One region of the Pseudoalteromonas sp. CNC9-20 genome, then DNA from elsewhere that is predicted to be linked to it. Evidence: predicted binding sites of a transcription regulator. Region 1 holds the regulator's gene; the other holds the start of a gene.

Region 1 (7,659 bases):
CCAAGAACTAGAATATAGCGCTAATGTACTAAATTCATGGCGCAGTGAATAGCCGCAATTAAAGCTTGAACATTAATCGGGAGTCAAATAAAATACGCGGCCTTAAGGGTGCTGAGCGGGTTATATCCATGCTTTGGCACATTGAAACTAACGCGTATGGTGCCAAACTTCGGGTTTGGAGAGCGATACGGCCTATTTAGAGGTAACCCCCATGAAAGAAGGTATTCACCCTAAGTACGAAGCAATCAACGCAACGTGCTCTTGTGGCAACAAATTCCAGACAAGCTCTACCCTGTGTAAAGACATTCACCTAGACGTATGTTCAGAGTGTCACCCATTCTACACTGGTAAGCAAAAGATCCTTGATACAGGTGGTCGTGTAGATCGCTTCAATAAGCGCTTCGGTGCGCTTAGCAGCAAGAAGTAATCTTTGCTTGTCGAGAAAAGCACCTTCGGGTGCTTTTTTTGTGTCTATGATTTTTATCCATCCCCATTATTCATACTAGCCATTTCACCTTAAGCTCTAGCTCATTTAAAGTGACAAAAAAGCACAATAATGACGCTAAAGTTCACTAAAATTCACTTACTTTGTTATTAGCGAACAATAAGATTCGTTATCCGATCGGTATTCTTTTTAGTTATATTAAGTTATTCGGATATAGCATTATGCATGGCTTTAGGTGGTTTTTTATGCATGCATAAGTCCCTATAGTGCATGGAATATCAAAATTTACACATAAAGCTTTAGATAATGTGCATGAATTTGGGCTTAAAACCCTTTAATTTCGTACAACAGGATAGACCTGATATTGCTTGAATATATTTAGAAAAGCGGTATGGTTTGCCTTAACTAGCTGAACTCTCACATACATTTCTAGCAGGATACTCGTTCATGTCTGACTTTCGTGAAAAAGCCCTCGATTACCACGCTAACCCCGTTCCAGGAAAAATTAGCATTGAACTCACCAAAAGCGCCGAGACCGTTAACGATCTCGCTTTAGCCTACAGCCCAGGTGTTGCAGAGCCGGTGCGTGAAATCGCTGCCGATGCTAACAATGCTTATAAATACACGGCCAAAGGCAATATGGTTGCTGTGATCTCTAATGGCAGTGCCATTTTAGGGTTGGGTAACTTAGGGCCGTTAGCGTCTAAGCCGGTCATGGAAGGCAAGGCACTACTGTTTAAGCGTTTTGCTAATCTTGATTCCATCGATATCGAGGTGAAGCATCGCACCACGGAAGACTTTATTAACACTGTAGAAAATATTGCCGATACCTTTGGCGGTATTAACCTCGAAGATATTAAAGCCCCAGAGTGCTTCGAAATCGAGCAAGCGCTCATTGAACGCTGTAATGTGCCAGTATTTCATGATGATCAACACGGCACTGCTATCGTCACGGCCGCAGGCATGCTAAACGCTTTAGAAATTCAAGGTAAAGATATTCGTGATGCTCTGATCGTGTGTTTGGGGGCTGGCGCAGCGGCAGTTGCATGTATGGAACTGCTTATTAAGTGTGGCGCCCAGCGCGAGCATATTTACATGCTTGACCGTAAAGGGGTGATCCACACGCGTCGGGATGACTTAAATGAATATAAGCAATTATTTGCTAACAACACCGATAAGCGTACCTTGCAAGACGTTATTGCTGATGCCGATGTGTTCGTTGGTGTTTCTGGCCCAGATTTGCTCTCAGCTGAAGACCTTAAATTGATGGCCGACAAGCCGGTCATTTTTGCCTGTTCTAACCCAGACCCAGAAATTAAGCCGGATGTGGCACACAGTGCGCGCAAAGACTTAATTATGGCCACTGGGCGCTCTGACTACCCGAACCAGGTGAATAACGTACTGTGTTTCCCATTTATTTTCCGTGGTGCACTGGACGTGCGTGCCACCGCTATCAATGATGAGATGAAAATTGCCGCTGTAGAGGCTATTCGCAGCATCGCCAAGGAGCCAGTACCTGAGTCAGTGTTAACGGCATCTGGAGTGAGCGAATTAGAGTTTGGCGCGCAATACATTATTCCCAAGCCCATGGATCCACGATTATTGCCACGCGTAGCGAAAGCCGTGGCGCAGGCGGCTGTGGACTCAGGTGTTGCGCAAATTGATATGCCAGCGAATTATATGGCTGAGTAATCACTTTACTACTCAGCGCTAGAAAAAGAAAACCCAAGCTTAGTGCTTGGGTTTTTTTATGGCTTGCAAAGAGTAATAGCTTCACTAACCGCTTTTCATACAGGCTGACTTGCGACATGTATGAACAACACTAAGCTAGCTCCTGCAATGAGGCCTAATGCTCAGGGGTTAGTTAAACTTGCTTGTCTTTGTTAGTCCTCTCCGATAACAGGCACTTCCACACCCATTTCTTCCATAATTTTTCTCACCTCTTCAGGTACCTTCTCCGGATTATCTTTTCGGAGATCTTCGTCATTTGGCAGCGGTTGACCAGTAAAGGCATGTAGAAATGCTTCACACAGCAACTCACTGTTGGTGGCGTGACGAAGATTATTCACCTGGCGGCGAGTACGTTCATCGGTTAATACTTTTAAAACATTGAGCGGGATGGAAACGGTAATTTTCTTTACCTGTTGGGCTTTTTTTCCATGCTCCGCATAAGGGTGAATGTATTCACCATTCCACTTGGCCATAATTTGCGTCTTATTTTTGGTCACTTAGGCATCAATAAGGGCGAAATTTTATCGCGTTGGTAAGGATAGTCAAATATTCATAAAATAGCTATTTAGACGTATAAATGTTTTGACTTCTAAATTGTGTTAATTTAACCTTTTGGACGTCTAAACATCCATTTTCTTGATTGGGGGCAAATATGTCACAACTAAAAAAAGACACCATCGCCGTGCGCCATGGTATTGATGCCGATAAGCACCATGGTGCGGTGGTGCCACCCATTCATTTATCGACCACCTATTCCTTTGCCGATTTTGATAGCAAACGCGAATATGATTATGGTCGTAGTGGTAATCCCAATCGGGATATTTTGGCGCAGACCTTAGCGCAACTAGAAGGGGGAGAGCACGGAATTATCACCGCGACAGGTATGGCCGCAGTGCATCTAGTGACGCAGCTACTGACACCCAATGACACCCTAGTGATCCCCCATGATTGTTATGGCGGCAGTTATCGCTTATTTACATCTTTAGCTAAACGGGGGTTGCTCAAGGTTGAGGTTATCGATTTCACTCAATCAAACTGTTACCAACGCTTAGTGGCCGCCAAACCCAAACTGGTGTGGATTGAAACGCCCAGTAATCCCATTTTGCGACTCACGGATATCCGCGCAGTGTGCGATGCCGCGCAGAGCATCGGTGCGCTGGTTGCAGCCGACAACACGTTTTTATCTCCCGCCTTACAGAACCCATTGTTATTGGGTTGTGATGTGGTGGTGCACTCGACCACTAAATATATCAATGGTCACTCCGATGTGGTCGGTGGTGCGGTGATCACCAAAACCAAAGAGTTGGGTGAAGAGCTGGCATGGTGGGCTAATAATATTGGCATTACCGGCGCCGCTTTCGATAGCTATCTCACCCTGCGTGGTTTGCGTACCTTGAAAGTGCGCCTTAAGCAGCATGAAGAAAATGCCTTGGCGATTGCTCAATACCTTGAACAGCATCCTAGTGTGCAGTCTGTTTACTATCCAGGGTTGAGTTCGCACCCACAACACGACCTGGCGAAGGCGCAGCAACAGGGCTTTGGAGGTATGGTGAGCTTTGATATTAAAGGTCAGCTGCAAGACAGTGCAAAATTCCTTACTTCAGTAACGCAGTTTACCTTAGCGGAATCGTTGGGCGGGGTGGAAAGCCTTATTTGTCACCCGGCGACCATGACTCATGCGGGCATGGATAAAGCCGCACGACTTGAGGCTGGGGTCGGCGACACGCTTATCCGGATTTCTGTAGGTATTGAAGATAAACAAGATCTTATCGATGACTTAGATGCCGCCTTTTAACGCGTTAGCAAGCAAATAAGAGGATACTATGACTCAGGTTGTACATAAGTTTGGTGGTTCGAGTCTCAGCAACGCGGCGCGTTACCATGCGGTCGCCAATATTATTATCGGCAACAGCCAACTCGGTGACGTGGTAGTGGTCTCTGCGGCGGGCAAAACCACGGATACGCTAGTGAAGTTGTGGCAGGCCTACCAACAGCACGATAGCCATGGCTATCATGATGTCTTGCAGTTGCTACGCACCCATCAGCATGAGCTTATTGATGAGCTATTAGCAGCGCACCAGGCACACGCTCTGCAATCACAGCTTAATAGTGAGCTTCAGCGCATAGCTGAGCAATTGCAGACAAACACCTTAGATGAGGCGTCCTTATTAGCCCATGGTGAACTGTGGTCGGCCCGCTTGCTCGCGACCTATTTGCAGCAGTTAGGCTATGCTGCGCAAGATCTTGATGCGCGGCAGCTACTGTGTGTGCACCAAGGGCAACTACTGCATTTGGACAATGAAAAGCTCTGCGAGCGCCATATTGCCAGGGATAAAATCAACGTTGTAACGGGGTTTATTGCCGCCGATAGCAACCAGCAAACAGTCACCTTGGGACGCAATGGCAGTGACTACAGCGCCACCTTATTGGCCCGTTATGTCAACGCCAAACAAGTTTGTATATGGACCGATACGCAGGGGGTTTTCAGCACCGACCCACGTAAAGTAGCCGATGCCTTAAAGTATCAAAAAATTTGTCGTGGCCAAGCCAACCGCCTGGCCCAGTTAGGTAATCCGGTATTGCATGCAAAAACGCTGTCGCCTTTGCAAGGTAGCGCCATCAAGCTATCGGTGCGCAGCTCCTATGACAGCGGTGCCAGTGGCACTGAGATTGTCCGCGAAGGTTACTGTAAGCATAAACGTTTTTTGACCACCATAGAGGGCGTTGACCTATATCGTGTGTCGAGCCTTAAAGTGGATGAACTGGCAACCTTAAGCCAGCTTATACAGCACACCATAGGCCACTTTCAGCAGCAGGGGGTAGACTTTTTGATTGTACCCAGCGCCCATAGCACTCTTATCTCCCGTGAGCTGGGAGAGCGTGGACAACTCGTTGAGTCAAACCTCAATGGGTGCGCCTTAGTCAGCCCAAACCAGTATACTCAGCAAGGCTACCAAGAAATGCTGGCATGCTTAGAGCAACTTAACTTAACTATCCGCTTTAGCCACTGCGATCAAGACTACGCCTTGGTACTGACCGATCAAATCATTGATGCCGATAGTTTAGGCAAGGTACACCGCACTTTAATTGGTGCACACCAGCAAATTGCCGTGATTGTCGCCGGCCTTGGAAATGTGGGCAGTGTGTTTTTACAACAGTTTACGCAGCAGTTAGCGCGTTTAGAGCAGCACTTTGAGGTAAAACTGGTTGGTCTACTGCGAAGTCGCAGCATGTTATTTGACCCCTGTGGGTTAGACCCGCAGAACTGGCAAGGTCAATGGTTAGAACAAGCGGTTCCCTATCAAAGCGAGCAGTTGTGCGAACGCCTCAATGAGCTTGATTACGAACACAAGGTGGTCATTGATATAACCGCCAGTGAGTCATTCAGTGGTCTATACCCTGATTTTGTGCGTGCTAACTGTCATTTGATCAGTGCCAACAAGTATGCCGGAACAGCGCCACATAGTTGGTATCAGTCGTTACGTAACGAGCTGGCAGAGCGCAATCTCAAATGGCGTTATAACACCAGTGTTGGCGCTGGGCTACCCATTAACTTTGCATTAGCCGATTTGCAGCGCAGTGGCGATGAGATCACCCGTATTCAAGGTGTGTTTTCTGGGACGCTATCATGGCTATGCAGTCACTATGATGGCAGCCAAGCTTTTTCTGAGCTGCTTTTTGCGGCGCAAAAGTTAGGCTTTACCGAGCCCGATCCGCGTGAAGATTTATCCGGCCGAGATGTACAACGTAAGCTGTTGATCCTCGCACGCGAGTTGGGTTTGCAGTTGGACATTGACGATATTGAGCTAAGCCCGCTGATGCCAGAGTCTTTAGCACAAGGGAGCTGGCAAGATTTTCTGGATAACATTGCCTTACTTGATGACTTTGTTGGCACCCACGCACAGCAGGCGCAAAAAGAGCAAAAGGTACTGAGGTACAACGCTGACTTACGCATTGTTGATGGCAAGGTAAAAGCCCAAGTGGGTCTTGTTGCAGTGGCACAATCCAACCCGTTAGCGGGATTAAGTCCGGGCGACAATATCTTTGTCATCAACAGTCGCTGGTATGCGCAGAATGCCTTGGTTATTCAAGGCCCAGGTGCAGGGAAAGAGGTCACCGCAGCGGGTGTCCACTCAGATCTCTACTGGCTTATTGAGAGTCTTAGTTAATGCGGTAACAGGGTAATAAAAAAGCCAAGCATTATTGCTTGGCTTTTTTATTTAGAAGAGTTCGTCTTCAGTGGGCAGCTCAGGTTCATCCTGCCCTTGAGTTTCGAAGATCACCGGCGGCGCTTTTTCCACATACTTAGTGGGGGCAGTCCCTTTTATAAAGTATTCAAAGCGGCTGGTGTGGTCGTTTTGATGACTTAATAATCCTGATTTTAGATCAATGCGTACTGATTCCAGTCCTTCGGGTGGCTCGATAGGGGCCGCAGGCTCATCTTCAAGGGCCACACGCATGTAATCAATCCAAGCCGGTTGCGCTGTTTTTGCACCAGATTCGGCACCAAAGGTTTGTCCTTTCCCTAAGTTGTTGTTGTAACTGGTACGTCCTAGCGGATTACCTGGGTTATCGAAGCCAACCCATACTGTGGTCATAACATTGGCGTTAAAGCCACTAAACCAGGTATCGACCGAGTTGTTGGTGGTGCCGGTTTTACCTGATAAATCACGGCGCTTTAACCGCGTCGCGCGCCAGCCAGTGCCATTCCAGCCGGTGCCATGCTTCCAGCTGCCACCGCCCCAAATTGCACTGGTCATCGCATCGGCAATTAAGAAGGCATTCTGTTTAGAAATAACCCGAGGTGCGCATTGCGGTAACTGGGTATCAGTAGTCTCTGTGCTGTCAGTGTTGTCGGGGGTACCCTCACTGGCGCCGCTGGGCTCAAGCATTGCCAACTCTGCAAACATTTCATTACTGCGCTTTTGCTCTTCAGAGCAGGCCTTATGGGGGCGAGCTTGCATTAGCACTTCGCCTTCGGCGCTTTGTATTTCGGTAATAAAGTAAGGCTCAACTAAATGCCCACCATTTGCGAAAGCGCTCATACCGCGAGCTAATTCTAAAGGTGTTAATGAAGCACTCCCCAGCGCCAGGGTTTCATTGCGCGGAATATCTTCATCATGAAAACCAAACTTGAGTAAGTGTTCAGCGGCAGGGTCTACACCTACGCCGCGCAGCAACCTGACTGAAACCACGTTTTTTGACTGCGCTAAGGCACGTCTAACACGGATCGGGCCGACATATTTAGCTGGGCTATTCTTGGGTCGCCAAGCAACACCTTGGCTTTTATCCCAGTGGTTTATCGGCGCATCGTTAATAATGGTTGCTAAGGAGTAACCATGCTCTAACGCCGCTGAGTAAATGAAGGGCTTGATGTTAGAGCCAACTTGGCGCTTTGCCTGAACCGCTCGGTTGTACTGGCTTTGTTCAAAGCTGTAGCCACCGACAATCGCCTTTATGCGGCCGTCTTTAGGGTCAATAGA
Region 2 (7,659 bases), on a different contig from region 1:
CGTGCCCGAGCTCTGGACGCACGCATTAGTGAGGCATGGGGCCCGATAGATAACTACCGCAAAGACATAAAAACCGCCACCGGTCCAGCGCTACTCCTCTCGGGGACGGGCTTAGATAATATAAAAAATATGCGTCTTCGCCTTAGTCTATACCAAATAGACATGAGCCCAAGTTTTGTATTGAATATTCGCTTTATAGATAACCTGATCAGTCACACCAGTGCCAAACAAGCACAAGCCTTGTATTTGTACCATTGGTTACGTAATAATGACCATGCAACCATAGCCAAAGAGCTTGAAACTTCAAGAGAAAACGCCACCAAGCTACTTAACGCTGGCAACTACCACCTCGTTGATGAATTTATAGCCGTAGCCGCAAAGGAACATGCTTATGGATGAGCAAATAGCACTTCTATTGGCGCTATTATTAGCGCACTTTATTGCCGATTTTTATTTGCAACCAATGCACTGGGTGCACAATCGCAACACTTACCACTATAAATCAAGCAAATTAGCACTGCATGTGTTAGTTCACGGCGTGCTATCGGCCACCGTGCTTATTGCGTGGGAGCACATTTACGGCTTGGGTGAGTGGCCGGGCGTGTTGCTGGCTACGTTGAGTATTATGCTCAGCCATTGGCTCATTGATGTAGGAAAGTCCTATACTCGAGGCGGTATTATACCCTTTGTGGTTGATCAGTTCGCACACATAATGGTGATCATTTCGCTGTGCCTGTGGCTCAGTGATGCAGATACCCTCACTCAATGGGCGAGTCAGGGGCTGAGTACACAATCATTATGGGTTACGCTGCTTGCCTATGCCTTGGTTTTAAACCCCTGCTCCGTGGCTATTCGCATGTTATTGGAACGCTGGCAGCTACCTTGTAGCCATAATGAGCAACAGCTGCCACAGGCGGGTCATAGTATTGGCGTGCTTGAGCGCGTGCTGATGCTCACCTTTGTACTGATTGATGAACTCGCTGGTGTCGGTTTTGTGTTAGCGGCTAAATCGGTGTTTCGCTTTGGCGATTTGACCAATAGCAAAGAAAAGCACCTGACCGAATACGTGATGCTGGGCACCTTATTAAGTGTCACCTTAACATTGGCCATCGGCCTCGCGACCCGCGCTTTGTTAAACACCCTATAATGAAAAAGCCCGCTAATGCGGGCTTTTTCTAATTACTTTACACCAAGCTCTCGTAAGCGCTCTTGTAAGTAGCTATCTGCTGTATAGCGCTCGGAGAGCACCACATCCGGGCGCGGATGCAAAAACAGTGGCAGTGAAATACGTGATTTCGTTGACGCTTTCCCCGTCGGGTTAATAACGCGGTGAATGGTCGACGGGAAGTAATCACCTGATGCTTCTTGCAGCATATCACCAATGTTGATGATCAGATTACCGAAGTCACTTGGCACATCTAACCAACCACCCTCTTTAGTTTGCACCTGTAAGCCAGGCTCGTTCGCTGCAGGTAAAACCGTTAATAGGTTAATATCGCCATGCGCCGCCGCGCGAATAGCACCCGGCTCTTCGTCACCGGTCATTGGCGGATAATGAAGTATACGCAGTAAAGTTTGCTCAGAGTCCTTGATCATGTCTTTAAGATCAATGGAGAAACGTTTTTGTACTTCTTCTGGTGCGTGCGCCTGCACCCAGCTCAATAGCTCGCTAGCAAACTCATTAGCAAGTCGGTAATACTCACGAATTTGCTCTTCTAGTTGTGCCGGGACGCGACCTTTAGGGTAAACGTGGTAATACTCTTTAATGTCTTTAACATTGAAGCCTTTGGCTACTTCACTTACTTCCGGTGGAAAGTATCCGTCTTGTGTAGTCTTATCATATAAAAACTCGTGCTTTTGCTCAGAGTTGAAAAAAGCCTGCCAATTTTCATAAATTGATTCCACTAAAGACTGCGGGATCGGATGGTTCGTCAATACCCCAAAGCCGGTATTGCGAAGAGACTCGACAAATTCAGCTGGAGCGTTGGGCGACTGATAGTCCACTGTAGGTAAGTGCATGGTAAATTTCACCTGTTCGTTGTAGCGCTAAGCACGAAAAACATGCTTAATTTTAGCGCCAGAGCTTAGTCAAAGCCACCATAATTCATAAGGACAATTGTCCGCAGAGCCGTCTCAGCGAAGCGGCTATTGACGCAGATCAAAGTAACAGCGCAGCTGACATTGCATGACCGGGTAGCCAATAAAAAGCCCGGTATCAAACCGGGCTCTAAACTCTTAGTCCTTAACCTGCCAGTTAAGTGTTTCACCGGCGCAGATAGGGATCACTTTGTCATCGGCAAGTGGGTAACTTTCGGGCACTTGCCAGGGTTCACGTACCAACGTAATAGTATCGCTGTTACGCGCAAGGCCGTAAAAGTCAGGACCAAAATGACTGGCAAAGCCTTCTAGTTTTTCCATCGCATCGGCTTGCTCAAACGCTTCTGCATATAGCTCTAATGAAGCATGAGCGGTATAGGCGCCGGCGCAGCCACAGGATGCTTCTTTTTTATCTTTTAAATGCGGTGCCGAATCGGTGCCCATAAAGAATTTCGCGCTGCCACTGGTAGCCGCTTCAATCAAGGCTTGTTGATGGGTATTACGCTTAAGAATCGGTAAACAGTAGTAATGCGGACGAATTCCACCAGCCAACATATGATTACGGTTATATAGTAGGTGATGAGCCGTGATCGTAGCTGCCACATTGGTTGATGCTGAGCGCACAAACTCCACGGCATCGCGGGTAGTAATGTGCTCGAGCACCACTTTCAACTCAGGGAAATCAGAGACCACTTTTTTCAGTTTGGTTTCGATAAACACTTTTTCACGGTCAAAAATATCGATGCTGGAGTCGGTCACCTCACCATGAACCAAAAGCAGCATGCCGACTTCTTGCATTGCCTCAAGCACAGGATAGATGTTTTCAACATCCGTCACCCCTGAAGCCGAGTTGGTGGTCGCGCCAGCAGGATACAACTTAGCCGCGACAATTTTACCGCTGGCTTTGGCTTTGCGAATTTCTTCAGGCGTGGTGTTATCAGTGAGATAAAGTACCATTAATGGTTCAAATTGCGCGCTAGGACCTGCCGCCATGATCCGTTCACGATAGGCTAATGCCGTCTCGGTACAGGTCGCAGGTGGCACTAAGTTAGGCATAATAATCGCGCGGCCAATATAGCGGCTCGCATCACGCACGGTATCTTTTAGCTGTTCACCATCGCGTAGGTGAATGTGCCAATCGTCAGGACGAGTGAGGGTAATACGTTGCGGGGTACTTGTCATTGCTCTTATCCACTGAAAAATTTGTGTGATCTTAGGGGGGATACAAGGGAAAGTAAAGCAATCTGCGGGGTAATACCTAGGCTGAGCGGGGGGGCCTGGGCCTACCCCGCCACAGTGACCTTAATTTAGTTCAGCTCTTGTCGTAACTCCTTTGCGGCCTCTACCATGTTATAAAGCGCGGCTCGGGTTTCTTGCCATTGCCGCGTTTTCAAACCGCAGTCAGGGTTAACCCATAATCGCTCAACAGGTATTTTCTGTGCAGCTTTGTGAATTAAGGTCTTTATCGACGTAACATCGGGCACATTAGGAGTGTGAATATCATACACACCCGGCCCTATTTCATTGGGGTAATAAAAGTGTTCAAAGGCGTTCAGTAACTCCATATGAGAACGGGACGTTTCAATGGTGATGACATCGGCATCCATATCAGCAATAGCGCCAATAATATCATTGAATTCGCTGTAACACATGTGGGTATGAATCTGAGTTTTATCCTCGGCACCGCTGGCAGCAACGCGAAATGCATAAGTCGCCCAATCCAAGTAATCTTGCCAATGACTTGTTTTTAACGGCATGCGCTCACGAAAAGCAGGCTCATCTATTTGAATAATGCCAATGCCCGCATTTTGCAAATCCACAACCTCGTCACGCAGCGCTACCGCGATTTGTTTGGCGATAGTCGGGTTGTCTAAGTCATCACGGACAAAAGACCAAGATAGAATCGTCACTGGCCCAGTTAACATGCCCTTCACCGGTTTTTGTGTAAGTGACTGCGCATAGCGGCTCCAATGCACAGTCATTGGTTGCGAACGGGCCACATCACCCCAAATGATCGGTGGCTTCACACAGCGCGAGCCGTAGCTTTGCACCCAGCCAAAGTGAGTAAAGGATACGCCCTCGAGCTGTTCACCAAAATACTCGACCATATCGTTACGCTCAGCTTCGCCATGCACCAGCACGTCCAACCCAAGCGCTTGTTGCTCTTCAATGACGTAGCGAATTTCAGCTTCCATTTGCGTGTGATACGCCTGGGAGTCTAAAGTACCATTTTTAAAATCCCGCCGCGCTTTGCGAATAGCTTGGGTCTGCGGAAAAGAGCCGATAGTGGTGGTCGGTAATAGTGGCAGTTGCAAGGCTTGACGCTGGGTTTTCGCCCGCTTAGAAAACGCACTTTGTCGCTGTGCGTCTTGCGCACTGAGCGCCGCAACGCTTTGTTGCACCCTCTTGTTATTCACTCGCGTTGAGCTCTGCCGAGCCTTAACCGCAGCACTGTAGCCATCAATAGCAGTGGTGTCGCTGCTATGCAGTGCATGACGTAACAGTTGCAGCTCTTGACACTTTTGTGTTGCAAAAGCCAACCAGCTTTTTAGTTCACTGTCGAGCTGCTGCTCCTGCTCTAAATCTACCGGAGTGTGAAGCAATGAACATGAAGGGGCTATCCACAACATCTCGCCCCGCTGCTCAGCAATAGGATGTAATTGTGCATGCAACGAGGATAAATCCGCACGCCAAACGTTACGTCCATTAACAACCCCTAAGGACAACAATCGCTCATTGCCTACGGCCTTATCTAAAGCCTGTATATCCACCGTGCTCGCCAGCCAATCAAAATGTACTCCGTCGATGGCGTAATCTTGAATATCATCAAGATGATGGCTGACATCATCAAAGTAAGTGGCCAATAGCAGCTTCACCCCGTGGCCAGATAAACTCGTAAAACTGTCTTTCAAGGCTTGGCGATATGCACTATCCAATTCTAGGGCGAGAATGGGCTCATCAATTTGCACCCACTGAACCTGTTGCGCTGCAAGTTTGTCCAATATCTGCTGATACACCTCAAGTAACTGAGGTAATAGCGCAAGTTTGTCAAAAGGTTCATCGGCGCATTTGGCTAAGTATAAATAGGTCACCGGGCCGATAAGCACGGGCTTTGGTGTATGCCCTAGTTGCTGTGCTTCACTGACATGGGTAAATAACTCTGAATCAGTCAGCGAAAAGCGCTGCTCGGCGCTGAGCTCGGGCACAATATAATGATAGTTGGTATCGAACCATTTGGTCATTTCACTGGCGGCACAGGCACACCCTGAGGGCGCTCGCCCACGAGCAATACGAAATAAGGTATCGAGGGGGTTACTATCTGCGCTGTGATGACGCGCTGGCACGGCTCCGACCATCACTGTGGTAGCGAGCACATGGTCATACCATGCAAAATCACCAACGGGGAGCAACTCAACACCGGCCTGTGCTTGCAAAGCCCAATTTTGCTTGCGTATCTCAGCCCCTTTTGCTCGCAATGTGGACTGATCGATGGTGCCTGCCCAGTATGCCTCAAGGGCAAATTTAAGCGCCCGCTGCTTGCCGATTCGAGGGAAACCAAGATTATGTATTAATGCCATAACAAAACTCCTTTTAGCTATATAGATGGCTAAACATTAGATTCCTCTCCCTCACTGTGCAACCGCAGCTTTCTCAGCATTAATGTGAATTTTATTCATAGCTAAAAATTATAAGTAAATGCCAAATTAGATGACACCGCTGTCATTTTTATTGCTATAGTGGAATTTATCTATGGTTAGCTTTACGTTTACATTTTATACATCAATTATGGACGTCTAGACTTTGAAATGTCTATTACGATGCAGTAAACTGTATTCACGTTGAGCACCGCTCACAATTTTTATGAGATTTACTAAAGATGATAGATATAAAACACCTCAAGACTATTTCCACCTTGAAAGAGACCGGCTCTTTAGTGAATACCGCACGTGAGCTGTTTTTAACTCAATCTGCACTTTCTCATCAAATCAAAGACTTAGAAAACAAACTCGACTGCCAATTGTTTGAGCGGAAAACCCATCCGGTGCGATTTACTCCACAAGGCATGCTGCTATTAGAACTTGCACATGATGTACTACCAAAAGTTGAAGCGGCGAAATGCCGTTTGAAAGAGAGCTTAAATCAGCCAATTTCGCAATTACGCTTGAGCGTCGAGTGCCACGCCTGTTTTCACTGGTTATTACCGACAATTAAAGAATTTAATAACTTTTGGCCCGACATTCATGTGGACTACGAACGTGGTTTTAGTTACGACGCTATCCCTGAGCTGCTTGAGGGCGATTTAGATCTGGTATTAACCTCGGATATACGTGACCCAGAGCGCCTAGAGTACGTGCATTTATTCGATTTTAAGCTCAAGCTGATCGTTGCCCCCGACCATGAGCTGGCTAATAAAGCCTATGTCACGGCGCTGGATTTAAAAGACGAAACCATTATCTCCTACCCTATTCCTCGCGAGCGCCAAGATATTTTCAAACACTTTATCCAAAATGCGCGTTTTGATGGCACCTTGAAAAGCGTGGATCAAGGCTTGCTTATTTTCCAATTAGTGAGCGCCGGCATGGGTGTTGCTGCGCTACCTGATTGGCTTGTTACCCCCTATGAAGCGCAAGGGTTAATAAAATCTATTCCCCTTGGTGCACTAGGTCTTAATCGCCCCATGTACTTGGCCATGAAAAAAGAAATGAAAGATAACCCTGTCTATCGCCACTTCTTGAATACCTGTAAACAAAATAACACGCGTAAATAGCAAAAGCTGGGGCTGATTGATCAATTGGCCCCATTGCACACAGACGCACTGCTCTGACCATTTCAACTGCTCCTTCACTTTAGTCCCTTAAAAAGAACAACTTAGAAATTAACAGGGACAAAGGTAAAAATAAAGTTAACAAACCAACTGTCACTCTTGCCTTTTATACACTATAAATCTTGTGTGTTTTTTATACACACCTATCTCGAGTAGGCAGTGTAACTCGAGCCTCAACCGCGCCGTAAAAAAAGGAGAATTTGTATGGCTATTGGCGACGAACTATCGAGTATTGATTTTAAATCTATGATTGGCGGCCCCCTTGATGCTGTGGTACGCGCTCAAGCGCAATCGGCTCAGACCTCGGTAGATTTTATAAAATCTGTCGGCTTTGACGCTGACAGCAATGAACCCACCATGATCACCTTCAGTTATATGAAGGCCGTAGAAACCCGAGATGGAGATGGTAATGTGACCGGCACAGAGCCGAAGAAATTCGACCTTACCGTACCCATCTTAACCATGTTACCTATTCCATTTATTCGCGTTGAAGAGACCACTATTGCTTTTAACGCAAAGATAAACTCAGTGCAGGAGTCCAGTACTTCCTCCTCTCATGAGCTCAATAGTAAGCTCTCGGTGAAAGCAGGCTGGGGGCCAGTATCAGCTAAACTCAGCGCCAGCTACTCGTACAAGAAGTCGAGCTCAAGCTCATCGAAAATTGAGCGTACCTACAGCCTGTCTGTTAATGTTCGTGCCGTTCAAGACGAGCTTCCAGCGGGAACGGAGAAACTGTT

Evidence for each region. Region 1 encodes MetJ, which represses methionine synthesis genes. Its sites were predicted from a motif close to TAGACGTCTAGACGTCTA; they were not measured.
Region 2: the regulator MetJ is predicted to act here: its motif matches at 5,885-5,902, upstream of metE (5-methyltetrahydropteroyltriglutamate--homocysteine S-methyltransferase).

Annotation. Positions count from the first base shown of each region.
Region 1 covers NZ_JAKRFS010000003.1:75,803-83,461, forward strand. The annotation lists gene rpmE (50S ribosomal protein L31) at 212-427, shown strand; gene MHM89_RS07485 (malic enzyme-like NAD(P)-binding protein) at 893-2,137, shown strand; gene metJ (met regulon transcriptional regulator MetJ) at 2,329-2,649, opposite strand; partial or broken gene metB (cystathionine gamma-synthase) at 2,829-3,959, shown strand; gene metL (bifunctional aspartate kinase/homoserine dehydrogenase II) at 4,000-6,345, shown strand; gene MHM89_RS07505 (PBP1A family penicillin-binding protein) at 6,397-7,659, opposite strand, start outside.
Region 2 covers NZ_JAKRFS010000006.1:26,830-34,488, forward strand. The annotation lists gene MHM89_RS14710 (hypothetical protein) at 1-399, shown strand, start outside; gene MHM89_RS14715 (DUF3307 domain-containing protein) at 392-1,147, shown strand; gene MHM89_RS14720 (2OG-Fe(II) oxygenase family protein) at 1,180-2,019, opposite strand; gene pyrC (dihydroorotase) at 2,236-3,279, opposite strand; gene metE (5-methyltetrahydropteroyltriglutamate--homocysteine S-methyltransferase) at 3,405-5,675, opposite strand; gene MHM89_RS14735 (LysR family transcriptional regulator) at 5,975-6,865, shown strand; gene MHM89_RS14740 (DUF2589 domain-containing protein) at 7,127-7,659, shown strand, end outside.